DNA from 2 places in the Paenibacillus sp. FSL R7-0189 genome. Region 1 is predicted to be linked to the other one. Evidence: riboswitches for the same ligand, from Rfam matches in the RefSeq annotation. Region 1 holds a riboswitch; the other holds the start of a gene.
The links. A riboswitch is a leader RNA that binds a small molecule or an ion and turns the genes downstream of it on or off. The one in region 1 is predicted to bind cyclic di-AMP.
Positions count from the first base shown of each region.

Region 2: linked by a shared signal. The riboswitch ahead of MKY63_RS07770 (hypothetical protein) and the one ahead of MKY63_RS09910 (C40 family peptidase) in region 1 are both predicted to bind cyclic di-AMP.

Region 1 covers NZ_CP150223.1:2,308,342-2,315,853, forward strand. The annotation lists gene MKY63_RS09895 (M1 family metallopeptidase) at 1-473, shown strand, start outside; gene MKY63_RS09900 (hypothetical protein) at 485-1,315, shown strand; cyclic di-AMP (ydaO/yuaA leader) riboswitch at 1,534-1,672, shown strand; gene MKY63_RS09905 (C40 family peptidase) at 1,730-2,158, shown strand; cyclic di-AMP (ydaO/yuaA leader) riboswitch at 2,521-2,663, shown strand; gene MKY63_RS09910 (C40 family peptidase) at 2,708-3,160, shown strand; gene MKY63_RS09915 (GNAT family N-acetyltransferase) at 3,350-3,835, shown strand; gene MKY63_RS09920 (cytochrome c) at 3,963-4,319, shown strand; gene MKY63_RS09925 (4a-hydroxytetrahydrobiopterin dehydratase) at 4,401-4,688, opposite strand; gene MKY63_RS09930 (hypothetical protein) at 4,917-5,210, opposite strand; gene motA (flagellar motor stator protein MotA) at 5,417-6,217, shown strand; gene motB (flagellar motor protein MotB) at 6,201-7,016, shown strand; gene rluF (23S rRNA pseudouridine(2604) synthase RluF) at 7,129-7,512, opposite strand, start outside.
Region 2 covers NZ_CP150223.1:1,816,643-1,824,154, forward strand. The annotation lists gene kdpB (potassium-transporting ATPase subunit KdpB) at 1-58, opposite strand, end outside; gene kdpA (potassium-transporting ATPase subunit KdpA) at 75-1,751, opposite strand; gene MKY63_RS07765 (hypothetical protein) at 1,968-2,384, opposite strand; cyclic di-AMP (ydaO/yuaA leader) riboswitch at 2,637-2,826, opposite strand; cyclic di-AMP (ydaO/yuaA leader) riboswitch at 3,246-3,410, shown strand; gene MKY63_RS07770 (hypothetical protein) at 3,479-4,033, shown strand; gene MKY63_RS07775 (hypothetical protein) at 4,048-4,569, shown strand; gene MKY63_RS07780 (hypothetical protein) at 4,610-5,062, shown strand; gene MKY63_RS07785 (hypothetical protein) at 5,527-5,718, opposite strand; gene MKY63_RS07790 (ABC transporter permease) at 5,750-7,030, opposite strand; gene MKY63_RS07795 (ATP-binding cassette domain-containing protein) at 7,023-7,512, opposite strand, start outside.

The DNA.
Region 1 (7,512 bases):
TCCGTTTCCAGCATCCCGCTACGTCAGATTTTCAGAAAGTCGTTGAGAAGGTAACCAAAAAATCATGGCAGGCATATTTCGATGATTACATTTATGGTGATGGTGCGCCTGACTTCTCAGTAGATACGATTACTTTTAAAAAAAATAACAGCGGCGATGCTCAAAGCTACGAATCATTAGTGAAGATTTCAAATAAAGGGAGCCATTACGTTGATGTTCCCGTGAAATTCACATTCGCCGACAGCTCTTCGGTGCAGCGGGTCTGGAACGGTGAAGGAGCAGAGACTACGTTTCAATTGTTAAGCGATAAGCCTCTTCTCTCTGCTGAGATTGACCCTGAGCATTCCATCTTATTGGAGAGCAAACATTTAAACAACTTTAGGCTGGCGGAAATAGAGCCCAAGACGCTCTCTCGCTGGACGTTAAGTGTAACTAAACTACTTGAAACCGTGCTCGGAACTCTTGTCTGGTGAGGTGAATGATTGTGAGAACATCGATAACCCGCGGCTGGCAAAGCATGAAGGAGCAATTTTATATTTTAATTCTGCTCTTCATCTACCGACTGCTCTGGGGCTACTTTATGTATGGTTTCATCCGATCTGCTATTATTCCAATTCTACTGCGCTATCCAGATAAAGACGCCGGCGGCAGCGGTATGGGCAGACTGTTGTATTATATCGAGGGACAGTTCAGCTTGAATACTGACCCTGCGATACGCACTTGGTTATGGATGCTTCTAGGACTTGTTGTCTTGCGACTTCTGCTTTCTCCTTTCATAAGGGCAGGATTGCTGCATGAGCTCCACCAGGAGCGAAGGGGAGAGCGCGGACTGTTCTTTTTCCCTGGCATGAAGATCTATGGACTACCTGTCTTAGTCTTTAGCCTAATCGAATGGGTTCTGACCCTGCTGCCGCTTTACTGGCTTGCTCCAAAAATGTACGGGCTGTTCTTATCCTCTTTGTTTAACTACACTTTGTTACTTCATTTAGTACCATACGTATTGGCATGGCTTATATATATTTTTATCGTGCGCCTGTTTCTTCTATATATGCAGTTTGGTTACACCGGCGGTACAGGAATGTTCTCCTCACTGTTCATCTGCTTGCGGTCACTGATTCCTGCTATAGGTGTTTCCATTGTACTTGGTGCGGGAGGCTTGCTCTTACTGCTAGTGTGCGGACTGACGGGTCTGTTCTGTCCCGGCCTGCCGGCACTTATAATACGGCAAATCTCACCACTACCTTCTACGCTCTTAAAAATGTGGGGAATCTCTGCACAATATCATCTATGGTGTAGCAAAGCATTTCCACAATAAATTAACCTTATTTGACATAATAAAAAGGTCCCAATTCCTGTATTCAGGAGCTGGGACTTTTTCTCATTACGGATAACTTAAGAGTATTTGCAAAATCATAAAAGCTCTGTTACAATAAGTCCTGTGCTATTAGTAACAATTTTGTAATCAATTGAAACGATTCCTACATAACTAAATGTATTTATCGTAAGTGTAACTGTCGAAACGTCATTCTCTTGGTGCTTAACACGCCTAATTCCTTTGCACCGGGAAGTGGGGGAACCATATTTTGGGTGAATTGATCTCGCTTTACAGGGATCATAGGGAATCTTCTACCGAACCCTTAAGCTAACCTCGCAGGCCTTGGAAGGAGTACATCTTTTGAAAAGACATAATTTAAGAAAAAAATGCGTCGCTGCGGCGCTAGGACTTGTAATGGCATTATCTATTGGTGGAGGAAGCGCCTTTGCCGACTCTAAGATGGACACTGTAATCTCAAAGACTATTGGAGTTGCCTATAAAACCGGAGGTACAAGCACTGCCGGATTTGATTGCTCTGGATTTACAAAATATGTATTCAAGAATGTGGGTCTTACTTTACCTCGTACATCAAAAGCTCAATATAGCGTTGGAACTGCTGTATCCAAAAGCAATCTGCGTTCTGGTGACCTAGTGTTCTTTAACACACTTGGCAATGGAGTATCCCATGTCGGCATTTATGTTGGAAACGGAAAATTCGCACAATCGTCCTCTTCGCGTGGAGTAACCATCACTTCACTCAGTCAGGCCTACTGGGCCAATCGTTATGTTGGCGCTAAAAGAGTAATGAGTACTTCAGCTTATCAAGCTGTAGCCTTCGATTGAAACCTTCCTCACAACTATAACCTCATAATTACAACTATATGAACCTGAATCTGATTATTCCCGTAATCAAATTCGGGTTTTTCTTTTTTCCATAATATATTTTTACACTATTAGAGCCCAATTGAAACACGTTTATTTGATAAAAATTGCAATTATATTAAAAATTAGGTCATTATTAACGCTTACATATGCCTTTCTACCGTAAAAATGCCAATTTTTCTGCATTAATATGTTAAAAACGATTGCCAAGCGGCTTTCTGTTTGTTACAATTAGCGCAGTGAGATTTTAGTAACATTTTTGTAATCATTAAGTTGTTATTTACAAAGGTTTTGTCATGTATTGATTACAAGCTAATCCTAATCAACAGTATGAGCCGAGTTTCCTAACTATTAGGAAAACGGGGGAACCAACTTTGGGTGAATTGACCTCCATTATATAGAGGGGTCATAGGGGACCTTCAACCGAACCCTTAAGCTAACCTCGTAGGCATTTGGAAGGGGTATACACTTTTGAAGAAGAAGTTAGCAGCAGCAGTACTAAGCTTTTCCATCATCCTCACCATCGGAGCAGGAAGCGCTTTCGCAGATTCCAAAATGGATAAAGTGATTGACAAGGCCATCGGTACTAAATACGTATCCGGCGGTATATCCACTAACGGATTTGATTGCTCCGGATTTACAATGTATGTGTTTGATAAGATTGGCATTAACCTTCCACACCAATCAGGTTCCCAATATCAAATGGGCACAGCAATCTCCCGTGATGATATAAGAGCCGGAGATCTTGTATTCTTCAATACAAGTGGCAAAGGTGTCTCCCATGTCGGCATTTATGTCGGTGAAGGTAAGTTCGCACACGCTTCTACCTCACGCGGTGTTACGATTAGCTCTCTGAGTGATAGCTACTACGTGAAACGCTACGTTGGTGCCAAGCGCATTATGAGCACAGACGCTTACCAATCGGTTGCTGCTGAATCGGAAGACAATGATGATGTTCAATAAGTAACGTACATAGGCTCTTTTCCAAGGTAACTCTTGGAGGAGAGCTTGTTTTTTTGTCTTATTACTTATTTACCCCTCTCATAATTTGTAAAACATTCCTCTCATGTAAAGTTTCTGAGTCGAACCTCCCCCATTTTGTATATAATTAGTAATATAGCAATGTCCTCGTGAAAGGAGATCGTTGACCTTATGATAAATCCCTCGGTAACTTTTCATGTTGTTCCTATGGAGGCAATTCACGGAGAAGCTATTTGTAAGTGGAGCTATACGCCCCCATATAATATTTATGGCTGGATGCCGTGGGAGCAGATGCAGGCTCTTGGCATCGAGTTTGGCGATCCGCAGCTCCGGGAGGAACAATATATCTCCATATTAAATGAACAAGAGGTTTTGTGCGGATTCGCACAGTTGTTCCCGATGGAAGGAGTCGTTCGTTTAGGAGTTGGGATGCGCCCCGATCTATGCGGCCATGGTTTAGGCAAACTATTCGTAGATGCCATCGTCCAGACAGCCTTGAATCGTTATCCTGATCGTGAGATAGATCTGGAAGTCCTGACCTGGAACCAACGCGCCATTCGAACTTATCAAAAATGTGGATTTACGATTACAGATACGTATGAACGCCGCACACCTACAGGAGACAAACCTTTTTATTGCATGGTCTATGACAAATGATATTAAATACCATATATTTCATAAGAATGATTGTATTCTCGTTCATTTTTTTGTCACAAACCCTATGATAACGCTTCACCATAAGCTATAATGTAGGGAGCAGCTTACATAGAAGGGACGAATTGGGATGCAGAAATGGATCATGAGCGGTTTGTTTTTTGCCGCCTGTGCCTTTGCGGTAGTACTCATGTTTACACTTCCGGGTAAAGAAGAGGTAGCTGAAGAAAACAAGCCCACGATGCCGGTAGTTCAACTGGACGCGGCAAAGGCAGAAGCAACCGTGAAAGCCAGCTGTATCACCTGTCACGGCGATCAGCTTCAAGGTGGAGTTGGACCAAGTCTTCAGAATGAAGGCGGTCAGCATGACGCTGAGGAAATCTACAGCATCGTCACCAAAGGACGTGGCCAAATGCCTTCCTTTAAGGAGAAGCTAGCTCCTGAAGAGATCGCCAACGTCGCACTCTGGCTCTCAGAGAAAAAGTAACCAGCCAAGCAACCAAAAACGCCCGTGTATGAGATAGGTGACTATCTGTGCACGGGCGTTTATTTTATGATTTCGGCTAAACTAGTGATTTTTTTCAAAGGCTTCATTAAATTGATGCGCCTCTCGAAGATCTAGAGCCGTAATCCCATCTTCCTCATTAGATTCAAGTCGCAGGGTAACTGTTTTATAATCAATCGTAATATGTGGATGATGATCGAAGGCTTCTGAAATCGTGGCTACTTCATCAACGAACGCAATGCCCTTCATATATTGGCTGAACATATATTTTCGCACCATAACATTATTATCCAGCTTCCAGCCCTCCAGCTTGGTGATCTCCTCACGCAGTTCCTCTTCCGTAAATAACAATTCGTTTCCTCCCTTACAAAAAATTGCAGTAAAGTGCGCAGTTCCCTTTACTTGACTTAGGCGTTAAACAAAACATCCCTTAGCTTCTGAGGTCCAAGGGATGTGCCAGGATAATGGCGATATTTTCGATTTAATGTATTCACAAATCCCAGCGATTATAACTCGGCTTTATCAATTTTAACACGGGCTACTGACTACGGGCAAATTACGTACAGACTTCTCCTCCGCCTAAATTAAAACCACTGAAGCCAAATCCTCTTCGCCAACTAAAATATTAATGCGGTGCGTGTCCTTATCGTAAATAATTACGCCGCTCCCCACCTCAATCATAGGTTCATTACCCAGCGCGAAGAAAAGATCCTCAGCCAATGCTTCCCATACCTCCAGCTTTGATTCTTGGGGTAGTTCCTGCCACTCGTCCGGATCCATCTCAAAAAATAAATATCCATCGGAAATTCGTCCGACGGCTTCGGTCAAATCTGTTAGAATTTCACCGTAATCTCTACCATGCTTTACACCCACGTATATCACTCCGTTTTCTTCACAGATGAATAATTACTTACCTTATCCATTATAGCCGAAAAAATGACTTCACAAAAAACCGAATGATGTCGATAAATAAGAATATACGTTAATTCGGTTTCGCACAGAGTGCCCTGCCGCTGTTTCAAGGATGATATACGCGGCATTGTCGGAACACATCTTAAATCTCACGGACGAGGTGCAAAATGGAAATTTCAACAATAATTGGTTTAATTTTTGGTTTGGTTGCTGTAATCTGGGGCATGATCCTCAAGCACGCTCCACTTCATGCTTTGGCCACACCTGCTGCTTACGTTATTATCTTGGTGGGTACGGCAGCGTCTATTTTCATGGCCTTTCCTTTCAACGAGGTCAAAAAGATTCCAAGTCTGTTCAAAATGATCTTTATCAAAAAGAAATTAATCAGTAAACCCGAATTAATCACTATGTTTATGGAATGGGCTTCTATCACACGGCGTGAAGGTCTGTTGGCTCTAGAATCAAAGGTCGATGAAATAGAAGATAACTTCCTCAGGAATGGCATGCGGATGATCATTGATGGAAATGATCAGGATTTTGTCCGCGATGTCCTCATGGAGGATATCCACGCCACAGAGGATAGACATAAAGCAGGAGCGCTCATTTTCTCACAGGCAGGTATGTATGCTCCTACCCTTGGGGTGCTCGGGGCGGTTATCGGCCTCATCGCCGCTCTGGCTGATATGAGTGATATGAACAAATTGGCTGCGGCAATCGGGGCTGCCTTCATCGCCACTTTGCTTGGTATCTTTACAGGTTACGTATTATGGCATCCTATTGCTAATAAACTGAAACGTCTCTCCAAACAAGAAATCGAAGTTCGAATGATGATGGTCGAAGGTCTTTTGTCCATACAGTCCGGTGTATCTACTATTGCCATCAATCAGAAGCTTGCTGTATTCCTAACACCTTCGCAACGCGTTAAGTTAAATGAGAAGGACGGTGGATCAGGTGAGCAAAAAGACTAGACACGAAGAGCATGAAGAACATGCCGATGAATCGTGGCTGTTACCTTATTCCGACCTCATGACTCTTCTGGTGGCTCTGTTCATCGTTATGTATTCTATGAGCGCAACGGATGCCAAGAAATTTGAAGAGATGAGTCAAGCCTTCAGTTCCGCACTTAATGGCGGTACAGGTATTCTTGAAGAGCGGGCAGCAATGCCTAGTAAAACTCAAGAAGATCTAGGGAAAAATGATAAGATGGGTAGCTCTACTTCCAAGAAAGCTGAAGAAGCAGAAATGGCAAAGCTACGACAAAAGGAACAAGAGGATTTAGAGAAGCTTAAGAAACAATTCGATCAATATATTAAGAGCAACGGTCTAACTGATCTGCTCAGTACGAAGCTTAATCAATCTCAGCTAATGATTACGATCAGTGATAACGCATTGTTCGCCTCTGGCCAAGCCATTGTTAAGGATGATTCGCGGCAATTAGCTAAATCCATCTCAACGATGCTGCAGCAATTCCCGGATTATGATGTAGTAGTTCAAGGGCACACCGACGATATTCCGATTTCCAATAGCAACTATTCATCCAACTGGGATCTGAGTGCGGATCGGGCACTTCAGTTCATGAAGATTTTGCTGCAGAACACGAATCTAAATCCGCGCAAATTTAGTGCGATTGGATACGGCGAGTATCATCCTATTTCGGATAATGACACAGCTACCGGTCGAAGCAAGAATCGCCGGGTAGAGGTTTCCATTATTCGCAAATATCAAGAATCCAAAGAGTTTACAGGGATTGTTCCCTCTGCTGAATAAGCGATGTCGTAAGGTAATAAAAAGAGCTGTCCAAAGGTCTTAGACCCCGGACAGCTCTTTTTTGTTGCGAGTACTACATTCTATATGGACCTGTAACATTGTAATAACATTCCTACAGTAACTCGTAGTTCAGCGTAGCTCCAAGCTCTTTCTTCTCATCAGCAGACAGCTCCCGCCATTCTCCCGTTTGCAATGCCCCCAGGCGAATATTCATAATCCGAATGCGTTGCAGCTTTCGAACCTCATAGCCAAAAGCGCTGCACATACGACGAATCTGGCGATTTTTGCCCTCTGTCAAAATAATACGGAAGACACGCTCCGTAATACGCGTGACCTCACAGGGCAGCGTCTTCTCACCTAATATTTTCACGCCGCTGGACATGCCGGTAATAAATGATGGCGTAATGGGTCTGTCCACGGTAACCACATATTCTTTTTCATGCCGGCCTTCCGCCCGCAAAATTTTATTAACGATGTCACCATCATTAGTAAGCAA
Region 2 (7,512 bases), 490 kb from region 1:
TTACAGCGCTTAGGAGTATGGGTCCCGTCAGCAGCTTTTTTCTTTTTACAGTACTCATCTTGTTCTCCCTCTTCCTACCGTAAGGTCAAATATTCTGCAATCGGGCCGAGCACAATGACCGGCAGAAACGTCAGCGCACCGATAATCACTACCGTACCAATCAGAATTCCGGTGAACAGACCATTGTCTGTGCGGAATGTGCCAATCGTCTCAGGAACCGGCTTCTTCTGGATCAGTGAACCTGCAACTGCCAGCATTGCGATTATAGAGACATAACGGCCAAGCAGCATTACGATCCCGGTTGTAACATTCCAAAAGGTGGTATTGTCCGCAAGCCCTTCAAATCCTGAACCATTGTTCGCGGCAGAAGAGACATATTCATATAACACTTGGCTAAGTCCATGGAATCCGGGATTCGTAATGGAACCGTTGCCCAAGCCCGTTAAGAACGCACCTGCTGTTGGTACAAGGATAATGAACGGATGCACAAGGATAGCAATCGCAATCAGCTTCATCTCCTTGGCTTCTATCTTTCGCCCGAGAAACTCTGGTGTTCTGCCAACCATTAGTCCACATAAGAAGACGCCCATGATGGCATACATCAGCATATTGATTAGTCCTACACCTTTTCCCCCGAAGACGTTATTGAGCATCATTAGGGCCAGAGGGGTAATGCCACCCAGCGGTGTCAGCGTATCATGCATATTGTTAACACTACCTGTCGTAGCTGCCGTTGTTACCGAAGTGAACAGCGAAGATTGCGGGATCCCAAAACGTACCTCTTTACCTTCCATGCTGCCTTGCGAAGACTCGATCCCCAGCGCATTAATAGCGGGATTCCCTTTAGTTTCCGCATAATAATTCAGCCCCAGCAGCAGAACGAACAAGGTCATCATTGCTGTGAAAATCACCCAGCCCTGACGTTTGTTCTTAGCGAACAACCCGTACATATATGGCAAAGAGGCTGGCAACATCCACATAGAGAGAATCTCCAGAACGTTCGTAAGTGGATTAGGGTTCTCAAAAGGATGCGCTGAATTGGCTCCGAAGAAGCCGCCACCATTCGTACCTAAGTGTTTAATTGACTCCAAAGAAGCGACTGGACCGATAGCGATTTGTTGCGTCTGCCCTTCGAGTGTAGTGACCTCAAGCGATGGCTTGAGCGTTTGTGGCACATGCAATCCTACCAGCACCAATGAAACTAGCAGAGCTAATGGAATGAATACACGAATATGTGCTTTTACGAAGTCCTCAAAAAAATTCCCGACTGATTTCTGTCCTGTAATCCCTCTGACAAAAGCAACCGCAACAGAAAATCCGCTCGCTGCAGACGTGAACATCATCATCGTGATGACTGCCATTTGTGAAAAATACGATAGTCCCGTCTCCCCGCTATAATGCTGCAGGTTCGTATTGGTCATAAAGCTGATCACCGTATTAAATGAAAGCGTCTGTTCCATATCGGCAATTCCATTCGGGTTCAGCGGCAATCCCCGCTGTAATCTTAGAAAAATATAACTGAAAGCAACCAGTACGATATTAGTTAAAACAAAGCTGAGTGCATACTTCTTCCAGGACATTCCGTCCCGTTTTTTCAGGCCGATCAGCTTATAAATACCTTTCTCTGTGCCTGCAAACCAGCGATCCGTACGATTCGGTTCGTTAGAAAATACATGATATAAATACGTCCCCATCGGCTTGACCAACAAGATGAGAATTACAATTACGACGACTATTTGCAAAATGCCCATGAATGCCCCTCCTTAAAATTTCTCAGGATGAATCAACGCGTAAACCAGATATATAAACAACAGTAGGGTAACAGCGATTACTAGAATCACAGCTTATCCCTCCCCGTATCCTCAACTACACCTGCGCACCAGCGCATAAAGCCATAAAATAACCCGTAAATTACAGCTAACGAAGCCACCATATACAGATCCATCATATCTTCCGCACTCCTTCCATTATCCTTGATGAGGTGATCTATCGATTAGAAAATCAGCATCACCACTATGGGAATAGATTACATAGCTCGCACCAAGTCTTTTATAGACCAATCTAGGATTTATAGAACTTGTAATCACAAAAATTGGCTGTGTCGTCCAGGTACGGCACATCTGAATATAGCGGCAGCAAAGCGGAAAGCTGCTCTCAAACAGATATACCCTGCCTACCGGGAACGATGGGCGAAACCAAGTGCTCTGATGGCGGGTATCCACTAGAATAACCTGCTCGATTCCGAGCTCCTCTAGTAAAGCCTTCTCAGCCAGATTGTTGGTTAATCCCGCCATCTTAATACCCCTGAACTTCAGAAGTTTAATGAAATGTTCTCCCGCCTTTGTAGGCGCACATACAAGCACATATTCATTCTGATCCGTCATCTCTTTTTTCTCCTCCTGCTCATTTACAACAAGGAGGCAACGAAAATCTCCGAAAGGATGTTGACCTATCGTCATTTTCGGGCACAACCTAAAGCTCGGTTGTGTCACGTCATTAGACGCTGCCTTACAAATACCGCTAATGATGAATTTAGCGACCTCTTGGGGGAGGCCTCCATAAATGCTTTGCTTCTAAGAGCACAGCAAAAAGCCACAAAGGATCTCCTCTGTGGCTCGCTAGCGGTCACATTGCACTCATCCTCTCTCCATACGCTTACGAGGTTAGCTGTCGGATTCGGGCGGTGAGAGTCGCCCTACCTGTATAGATGCGAACTCACTCGCACCCTCTACAGGATTCACCCCATAATCAGCTTCCGACTCTCACATCGGCTGCCGATTGTTGGTTCCCCCGCTTTCCTTATCGGAAATTAAGCGGATCAAATATTCGATTGTCGTTGAAACAGGAGTAATCATACTCTTATGCACGAAGACTTGTAAAACCTGAATGATGCCAAAATAATGCAAATTAAAAACTATTTTCCCATTAGATAGCGCTTACTTGATATCTAATCTCTCTATATCTCTTGTTTACTCGAGTTTCGAGCGTTTAATCGCTATCTATAACCCATGTGATTTTATTCACCTTTTTAGGGTGAAAATACTGCAAATTCCCTTTATAGGTTGAAACGCAAGAAGCAGAGGTTGAGCGAGAAAGAGGCGCGATAACACGCCATAAATACCTATTTACCTCGTTTTTCAGTCGTAGTCGGCAGGATATGGTTAAAATCGCTCTAAAAGAACATTTTCCGTTTTTTACAGAAAATCTTGAAAAGAGTATGATTCGGGTTGAATCTAATTCATGAAAAACAATCAACGCTGAGTTCCTGCATTCGCAGGGAACGGGGGAACCATCAGGCCACCTGGCCTACTTGGGGTGAATCCAAAGGAGACTGCGTAAGTCTCAATAGGTAGGGCGACTCTCACCGTCCGAATCCGACAGCTAACCTCGTAAGCGTAAAGAGAGAGACCCTTGATCCGCCACGCTTTGGCCCAGGTATATCTGCCTGTAATCCAAAACCGCAGCAGAGGTCCTCCTCTTGCTGCGGTTTTTGCGTTACCTGAGCCTATTAGGTGATAGCACGCTGGATGGGGTGAATGTTTTGAAGCACTATTATTTAGGGATACATCAAGGGCTGCTTGAGCCGATAAGTCTAAATTACGTTTGTTTCGGGGCCTTGTGGTTCGAAGAAAATAATCACAGGTACATTGTAGGTTATGCATTTGGCCAGAACCAGATCCAAGCCCTTCGCCAATTCAGTACACCTTCTTCTTGTAAAGACTGTTTAGACTCTAAGATTGTATATGAAATATATAAAAAAATTCGAGAACAACAACAGCAGCAGGATTGGTCATCGCATCAAAAACTCCCGTGGTTTACAGCCTTCAAGGAGCCTTGGAAAGATGTAAGCGCCGGTTGGTATGTCTTGAGATCCCGCAGCACCTTTCCCTTACATCTATCTGTTATACGGAAAGAGAAGTTCCGACTATGGCTAGAGCATACCGCAGTCTGTGAGAATAAAATGGAAATGCTCGCTTGTGTAGAAAAGGCTAGTGTCACTCATCATGTAGACTTAAAGCTTTTGGAAATCTAAGGAGGAACCCTACTATGGACCAGCGCAGACTATCCCGCATTGAAGTATTTGTATTGGATGAACCCGAGCCTATTCACTATGGAATGGAAGGGGCTGAAGGCTGCCGTTATGGTATTCTGAAGCTCACCTGTAAGGGAGGTTGCAGTTGGGGGGCTTGTCTAATCTCTGCCAACACCAAAAATTTCGATCTCATTAAATGGAGTTCTTTTTTACGGGCTATCTGTCATTGCCGTCTTGAGGAAGCGCTGGATAAGGTCCGCCGCGAAGGTTCAGATTGGGAGCAGGTTAAGCTTGAGCTAGTTCAGGGTGCTTTGCAGGATTTAAAGGCCAAGCTCCAGGGTAAATCCTTGGCTGGGCATATTCAGCAAGGGCGTCTGTACAGTGTTGCAGCTGGGGGGAGCAATTCCAGAAGTGAACGGCTCTACTACAAACCTTCCAAAGCTTTTTCCACTGCCTCCCAGCAGAAACACAGTTGCCCGGAACCAGACACCGCCGATCTTATCAATAAATCCATCTCTTACTTTTCTATATTATAGATTCAAGCAAATCTCTCATTCTGAAAGGATCGTGTTCACCATGCCTGACCCCTTACCTCCCGTGTCCACCTACAGTGCTAAATTTGCAGAGTGTGTTCAAAAGTATACTAATGAAGTCTACGTACTCAGTTCCATGTTATTAGAACAATCTAATGAGGCAGACAAGGTTACTATCCGCACCTTCACAGAGCTTCATAAAATATATCGTCAGGATAACTTCGACCCTCAGTTATTCTCTATCCACGCTTACCGCACTTGTATTCGCCAGTGTGCTGATTCTTTTGCCCGGCGCTCTCTTCTATCGGCTAAGGGATTACCTTGGGAGGAACAGCTTGTGAAGGTATTGTGGTACGGCTTAAAGCTGCCTCTTTCTCAAATAAGCATTATTCTGCAAAAAAGTGTTCCTGCACTGAAAGCACAGCTTAGAGCTGTACGGGAGCAGATGACCGACCAAGCGGATATACGAACGAGCGCAAATCTTTCTATAATTTAGTCACTGACTAGAATTCAGACGATCTTTAAGCGCATGAAGCATCTAACGGACTCAGGAGCCTTTAATTGAAGCTTTTCCTCAAATTTGGCCGGCGTTCGGACTCCAGTAGAAATCCCGAGCGATGAGCGTCTCGGATCGTCTTCAAGCAGGCCCTAATCATCTTCCACCAAGGCAAGGCTTACGGACCCAGATGACGTTACTTGCACGTTTATCGCCTTTTGAGCATAGTATCGGACTCCAGTGCAACTATTTGGTTAAAAGAGCTACTAATTCACCCTTTTTCATGCCAATAGCGACTATAATGTCCGATATCTTGCTAAATCTCGATGATTGCTGCATTTAAGTGCTGCTGGATCCGTTAGCTATATCAGCTCGTATACAAAGAGATTGCCAACTCAAAAACGGGGATATCCCAGCAACCATAAATGGCTGTTAGGATACCCCCGAAAATTCAGTGCCTACTATTACGCTTTACTCTTACGCGCCTTACCGTACATCCACAATCCTGCCAACATCCCCACTATAGCAACACCAGTCAATACGCCTTGAACGAAATCCATAAAAGTGGAGCCATCCGGAAGCATTCTACTAACCGTAGCCAGCGATACCGAACTCATTAAAAGCATAATGGTATATTGTTCGCTTGTAGACATCATTAGCACTCCTTAAAAGTTATATGAGGTCATCTTAGATCTTGTAAGCTTTCATTGCTTTTCTGATTTCTTTAATACTTGGGCGTTTGCCGTACATCAGTACGCCGGTACGATAGATCTTGGCTGCCAGCCATCCGAAGATGAAGGTAGTCACAAGCAGGATCAGCAGCGATACAATGACTTGCCAGATCGCCACCTCGCCGACACCAATTCGGAGCAGCATCGTCAATGGTGAGGTGAAAGGCACATAACTCGCTATCTTAACCACTAGAGTATCTGCATTGGAGATACTGAACAGTGGAACATAGAACGCTACGAAGCCTAACATCATGATTGGCATTACCGCCTGACCGAGATCCTCCGTACGGCTGACAATCGAACCCACAGCCGCATACATCAAGGCATAGAGGAAGTAACCTAATACGTACAAGACAAATCCATAGAGCAGCAAGTTAATATTGAGCTGGCCTAAATCGAGATCAAAATCAGCCAATACAGTCGCATTATGCGGGAGCGTCAAATTGACAACGATCGCTGCGACAAAGATCCCAATTTGCAATATTCCTACTAGGAAAACACCGATAACTTTACCGAACATTTGCGCTAGAGGTGAGGCACTTGTAATCAGAATCTCCATAATCCGCGAGCTTTTCTCAGAAGTTATCTCAGCGGCAATCATGTTGCCTGTCATCATAATGGACATAAAGAACAACATAAGCATGGCATATACGATAATGTAGTTAATGGCCGGAGTGTCCTCCTGAGAGCTTTCACTGCCACCGCCTGCGTTAAGCTGTTGTGTAGTAATCTGCACTGGTGTTGACATTGCAGCAATCTGTTCAGAGGTCAGCTTGTCACCAACGATATATTGTGTGTTTGCTTGCTGAAGTGCATTTTGAAGATAAACTTGAACATCTCCGTTTAGTTCCCCATCGTTACTATGATAAGTAACGGGTGGAAGCCCTTCGCCAGTAGGTTCCGCAAAAGTAACATAACCTTCTACTGTCTCTTCATCTAATGCTTTCTTTAACTCGGCATCCTCCGCAGAAGCATATTGTACTATCTTAGCCTGCGGCATGCCCTCTGGCGCAGTATAAGCCTTCAACAATTCTGCAACCTGATTTCCCTCTTCAGCAATCACAGCAATTTGAGTAACTTCACTTTTGGCCGAATCACCCTTAAACTGATCGATGATATAGGGAAGATTCATCCCTATGCTGAGCAATAATACTAGAATCAAAGTAGTAATCATAAATGATTTCGTTCTAACTTTATTTTTAAAGGTAAAGCCGATAATTGTCCCCATCTTATTCATTAGATTCACCCACCGCTCTGATAAAGATTTGGTTTAACGTAGGTTCCTTGATTTCAAAATGCTCCACTTCACCCTGTGCTATCGCCTGCTGTAAAATACGCTGTGCTGCACCGATCTCACTGATCGATAACAGATACCCACGCTCCAGCCGTTTAACTGCTGTAACACCTGCGATGGACTCCAGACCTTTTACCTCATTAGCTGTACGCAGCAATACTTCTTCCCGCGGGTAGCCATTCTTGATCGTGCGGATATCCCCTTGAACGACCGTATTGGAACGATCGAGAATCGTAATGTTACGGCATAGCTCTTCCACATGCTCCATCCGGTGCGTAGAGAAGAGGATACTTGTTCCCGAATCACGTAATTCTTTGACCGTATCTTTCAGCAGTTCCACGTTTACTGGGTCCAGCCCGCTGAAAGCTTCATCTAGAATCAGAATCTGCGGCTTATGAACGACAGCGGCGATAAAGCCCATTTTT